Granulicella sibirica: one gene and its partner. The protein of the gene in region 2 interacts with the protein of the main gene of each other region in a pairwise test. Links are inferred from orthologs where the notes say so. Each region holds a gene or a part of one and is shown on either strand. Other genes may lie near its edges.

The links.
Region 1: the proteins of secD (region 2) and pheT interact in binary tests that used the Escherichia coli proteins (3 or more experiments, as listed by UniProt). The link is inferred for Granulicella sibirica from one-to-one orthologs.

What each region holds. Positions count from the first base shown.
Region 1 is NZ_RDSM01000001.1:2,395,198-2,398,100, reverse strand. What follows is about bases 12-2,903. They hold pheT (phenylalanine--tRNA ligase subunit beta), read right to left. Parts: upstream 2,578-2,903; coding sequence 445-2,577; downstream 12-444. Other genes in these bases: GRAN_RS09950 (catalase family peroxidase), read right to left, coding at 2,673-2,903; GRAN_RS09960 (inorganic phosphate transporter), read right to left, coding at 12-236. In the rest of the region: more of GRAN_RS09960, read right to left, coding at 1-11.
Region 2 is NZ_RDSM01000001.1:1,852,606-1,855,472, reverse strand. Bases 8-2,863 are described here. They hold secD (protein translocase subunit SecD), read left to right. Parts: upstream 8-561; coding sequence 562-2,166; downstream 2,167-2,863. Other genes in these bases: secF (protein translocase subunit SecF), read left to right, coding at 2,214-2,863; yajC (preprotein translocase subunit YajC), read left to right, coding at 56-391. In the rest of the region: more of secF, read left to right, coding at 2,864-2,867. UniProt on the Escherichia coli protein: Part of the Sec protein translocase complex. Interacts with the SecYEG preprotein conducting channel. SecDF uses the proton motive force (PMF) to complete protein translocation after the ATP-dependent function of SecA.

The DNA.
Region 1 (2,903 bases), 540 kb from region 2 along the record:
CCATTAACGAACTCGAAGCCAAGCGCGATGAAGAGGGCCAGACCAAGCAGAAGGAAGGGGAAGACTGAGGCGCTATGAACGAACGAGAGATCGTGCGAAAGCTTCGTCGCGATATAGCCAAGGCCGCCGATGAGCATGACGGCGAAGACGTATCCGCCCGCCTTGCCGGTCTTGGAATTGGCTAGCTTCTGATCGAGGACGGATGTGGTTGCGGCTGGTGTCGCGGTGGTTGACATGGAGGTTGATCACCTTGCGGGTTTGGATGCGGGCAAGACCGACCATATCCGGCGAATAAGACGGGAGTGTTAAGGGATGGTGAATCGTAGGGCAAAGTCGGCATGAATTCAACAGCATCGCACAATCCCAAAATGGTGGGATAGCGTAATCGAAACCCTTAGGGCAGAGCCTGATAGCGCTTTTCGTACACCTATCCCGGGAAATGTCCTACCGTTGTGTCGCCTCTTCTGGCGCCCGGATCACTCCGCCAAGGCTCGTCAGCGCGGAGATGATGGCGCTCCACCAGTCCGTCAGTTCTGCCTCGGAGAGCGTCCGCTCGTTCGACTGAAACACCGCTCGAATCAGCAGAGCATAGTGCCCGAGAGGCACCGACTTGCCCTTCCGGTCCCGAAAGATCTCCGTCGGCTTGAGGCTCTGGAGCGCGGGAATATCCAGCCCGCGCAGCGAAGCCTCGATCTCTGACCACGGCCGCACGTCAGGAAAAGTGAACGAGAAGTCCCGCTCTACCGCCTGAAACCGGGAAAGCTCGCGAGCGGCGACATGACGAAGCGGAAGTGCGTAAAGCTTCGCCAGATCAACCTCAGCGAGAAACACAGGCTGCCGTAGCTTTCGCCGAGCGGCCTCCCCCTTCGCCAACTCTCCAAACCACGCAACTGGTGCCGACCCAAGGTGAGCGACCGCAGACCGCCCAGGCTCCAGCCAGCCGGGAAGTCCGGTCGTGGTGAACGCGAGAGCCGCCGCGGCGCTCTCACCCGGCGTGACCGCGTTTGCGGCGAAGAGCGAAAGAATGGACTCGATCGTGCCTTTGAGTTCAAAGAAAGGAGCATCCTGTGCCGAATAAAGCGACGTCGCCGCCGATGCTCCGGTGAGTCCAAGCGTCAGGCTCGGTTGCTCGTCCACCAGGTCAGTCGATCCGGTGAAGATCTGCCCCTGTTCAAAGAGCCGCACCGCACGCACGTCCCGGTTTAGGTTGTGAGCGAGCATCGTTAGCATTCCCGGAACCAGCGTCGGACGGAGAAGCGACGCCTCCTCGGAAAGAGGATTCTCCATCGGGATCGTTCCCTTGTCCTGCGTAACCTCGAAGAACAGCGCGGCATCCGACTCGCTGGCAAAGGTGCTCGAAATTGACTCGGAGAAGCCAAGGGCAAGAAGTCGCTGCCTCACCGCGCGCTCGGCGGAGGCAACTGGCAACTCGATCACCGGAAGCGGCATGGGCAACGTGTTGGCAAAGCCATTATAGCCATAGACCCGCGCAACCTCCTCAACCAGGTCGATCTCGCGCTCGAGATCAAGACGCCAGCTCGGAAGCTGCACCTCAAAGGTGTCGCCGCCAGAAGGAAATAAGTCGCAGCCAAGACTCTTCAGATACTGCTCGACGATCTCGCGGGTAATCCCCTCGGGCGCAAGCGTCGTCCCGAGATGACGCTGAACCTCCGCGACCGACAGGGAGATGCGTGGGCGACGGCTCGTCCGTGCGTCAACTGCTGGAATACGGAGATCGATCAGTTCCCCCGCAACATACCCACCCAAATGCAAGATGAGTTGCGACACCAGGGCATTCGCGACCGGCGCGGCATCGATATCGGCGCCACGCTCAAAACGATGCGAGGCGTCCGTGTGCAACCCATGCCGGCGTGCCGACCGGCGAACGCTCGCCTGGTCGAACCAAGCCGCCTCGACGAGGACGTTCTTCGTTTGTGGCGTAATCATCGAATCCCATCCGCCCATCACGCCGGCAAGCCCAAGCGCCTTCGTCTCATCCGCAACCACGAGATCATCGGCCGCCAGCGTCCGCGTCGTGCCGTCGAGCAGGCGCAGCGATTCCCCCGCACGAGCGAGCCGGACCACAATCCCTCCGTGAATCTTGTCGAGATCGAAGGCATGCGTCGGATGCCCCATGGCAAGCAGCACGAAGTTAGAGGCGTCGACCGCGTTCGAAATCTGTTTCTGACCGAGCGAGCCAAAGTACTCGGAGATCCGCCCCGTCGAGGGAGCGATCGTCACATCCCGAAGGACACGCGCCGTAAAGCGTCCGCACAACGCCTCCGCCTCGGGCGAGATGCGTACCGGAAACGGAGCGGCGGCGGTGGCATTCGGAAGCGCAGTATCCAGCGGCGCAAGCGGCAGGTTGTAGATCGTGGCCGCTTCACGCGCAATGCCGTAATGATTCATGGCATCGACGCGGTTGGTCGTAATGTCCATCTCGAAGAGACTTCCGCCCGCCACCAAGTGAACGCCTTCGACGGCGATGCCGCGAAGGGTAAGGTCATCAGCAAGCTGGCGATCGTCGACGGGGAGGGTGGGCAGGAACGTGCGGAGCCAATGCGTAAGGATCTTCATGGAGGACGCTTTCCAGTGTAAATGGACCGCGGAAAGCAGATAGACACACCGGCGTGGTGCCTGCGCCAGGCGGCCCAGGCACCACCCTCGTTCGATCAGGCTTTGCGGCGGCGGCGTCCGCTGATCAGGTAGATCGCGGCCCGCAGCTCAAGCAACGGATCGTCCGACGGCTCGATACCATCCACGCGCGGAATCGGATCGAAGATGATCTGCTTCTGCTCGGTCGCGTTGTCCGCAACCGGCGCATCAAGCGTCAGCGTGCCGAGTTCAACGACCGGATTGGTAGCCGGCCAGTGAATCGTCGCATCGTCCACCACATCGCCCTC
Region 2 (2,867 bases):
TGTGTCTTCGTGCGCCTGTTTTATGGCCGGTGCGTGACTGCCGGTTGAGCTTGTGATGAGTTGGGACGGAGTTTCGATGCTTGCGATGTTGCTGTTGCAGATGGGTGGTCTCGGCGGACTGGCGAACTATGGCCAGCTTTTGTTGCCGATCGCGTTCTTTGGGCTGCTTTATTTCCTGATGATCAAGCCGAATCAGACGAAGCAGAAGAAGTGGCAGGAGATGCTCGGGCAGTTGAAGAGCGGGGATAAGGTCGTCACGAACGCCGGGATGCGGGGAACGATCCTCTCGGTGAAGGATGACGCGGTCATCATCCGGATTCAGCCGGACGGGTTGAAGCTGGAGTTTGTGAAGAGCGCGATCGCTTCGGTGACTACGGGCGACGAGGCTTGATGCTTCTCGTTTCCGGCGAAAAGCAAGGACAAGGCAAATAAAGGGGTCCTTTTCTGCGCTCAGGATGACGGCGTGAAACAGGCAACACAAGTACAGACGCAGATTCCCTTCGGGAATGACAACCAGGGAAACCTGGGAATGATAAGCAAAGAAGGCTCGTTCAAGAGATTATGTTCAAGAATCTGACCGGTAAAACGGTGTTCATCATCGCAGTGTTGCTTGTGTTCTGCTACGGCATCGTGGGGATTCCGCACGGTGGGTTGAAGCAGTCAATCGCGAACCGGATCAACCTCGGGCTTGACTTGCGGGGCGGGATTCACCTTGTGCTTGGGGTGCATGTGGCCGAGGCGATCGGGTCGGCGACGGACCGGGACGTGGCGCGGATTGAAGCGGCGCTACAGGCTGCAGGCGTGACGGGGGCGACGGTCGGGAAGACCGATGCGGCACATCCGGAGACGATCTCGGTGACGGGCGTGCCGGTGGCGAAGACGTCGGACGTACGTAGCCTGCTGCAGGGGACGGACTACCAGATTTATGACGTGAGCAGCGCGAATGGCGGGTTCACGCTGACGATGAAGCACTCGGCGATCACGGACCTCGAGACGCGGACGCTGGATACGTCGATCGAGACGATTCGCGAGCGCATCGACAAGCTGGGTGTGAGCGAGCCGGTGATCCAGAAGTATGGGCTGGGCGAGAACGAGATCCTGGTGGAGCTGCCGGGTGTGGATGATCCGGCGCGCGTGGAAGACATTATCCAGTCGACGGCGAAGCTTGAGATTCACGAGGTGGTGGGCGGGCCGTATGAGAACGACCAGGCGGGGTTGACGGCGAATTCGGGTGTGATTCCTCCGGATTCGGTGCTGATGCATGGGACGGGTTCGGCTGGGGCGCCTGACCAGGTCTTCCTGCTGAAGCGGGCGAGCGAAGTCGAAGGTACGGACTTCCGGGATGCGCAGCCCTCGCAGGATGTGAACGGGCGGCCGAACATCACGTTTACTCTGACGACCGAGGCGGGTGACCGCTTCTACAAGTACACGAGCGCGCATAGCCGTACGAGCGACAAGCCGGGGTCGATGGCGATTGTGCTCGATAACAAGGTGCGCGAGGTGGCTGGAATCAACTCGGCGATTCGCGACCGGGGCGAGATTGAAGGCGGATTTACGAAGGATCAGGCGAACGATCTTTCGTTGATGCTGCGGACGGGCGCGCTTCCGGCGACGATCTCGTATCTGGAGACGCGGACGGTTGGGCCAAGCCTTGGTGCGGCTTCGATCCGGCAGGGTGTTGAGGCGGCGGTGGCGGGCATGCTGGCCGTCATGGTGTTCATGCTCATCTATTACAAGGGCGCGGGGATCAACGCGGATCTGGCGCTGGCGCTGAACCTGCTGATCCTGCTTGGGTTCATGGGCTTCTCGCATGCGACGCTGACGCTGCCGGGAATTGCCGGGGTGATCCTGACGATCGGTATGGGCGTGGATTCAAACGTGCTGATCTTCGAGCGTATTCGTGAGGAACTGAGGGCAGGCAAGACGGCTGCGGCCGCGGTGAAGGAAGGGTTCGCGCATGCGTGGACGACCATCGTCGATACGCACGTGACGACGATCGTTTCGGCGGCCATTCTGTTCCTGTTCGGTACGGGACCGGTGAAGGGCTTTGCGGTGACGCTGACGTTTGGTCTGCTTGCGAATCTATTCACGGCGGTGTTTGTGTCACGGCTGATCTTCGACGCGCACCTGCAGGGCAAGGGCCGCACGGCTGAGCTTTCTATCTAGGGATTGGGTAATGGGCGGGCGCGCTGCGCTGCCGAAGAGGATACGACGTGGAACTGTTTCGGAGTACGACGATCGACTGGCTGTCGCGGAAGTGGTACTTCCTCGGCTTTTCTTTGATTTTTTCGGTTGCAGGCATTCTGTCGATGCTGTTCTGGCACCATGTTCCGCTTGGCGTAGATTTCCGCGGCGGCACGCAGGTGACGGTGCGGTTCGATACGACTCCGAATGAGGACCATATCCGGTCGGCGGTGGCGCAGGCAGGGATGAAGGACTTCAAGATCCAGCGGATCTCGGACCCGAGCGGGAACTCGGCCAACGAGGTGGTGATCTCGCTGCCGGAATCGAAGAGCGAAGGGACCGAGGACCAGGGACGGGCCGCGATCGATAGCGCGCTGCACACGAACTACAAGGATTCGGGCTTCGCGGTACAGAAAGTCGATATCGTCGGGCCCACGGCTGGCAAGCAGCTGCAGAAGCAGGCCTGGCTGGCGACGGCTTATTCGCTCATCGGGATGTTGATCTATCTCTGGTTCCGATTTGAGCTGATCTATGGCGTTGCGGCCGTTGTTGCGGTGTTCCATGACACGCTGATCACGGTGGGTGCGTTCTCGCTGACGAACAAGGAGATCGACCTTACTGTTATTGCGGCCATCTTGACGCTTATCGGGTACTCGATGAACGATACGATCGTCGTGTTCGAT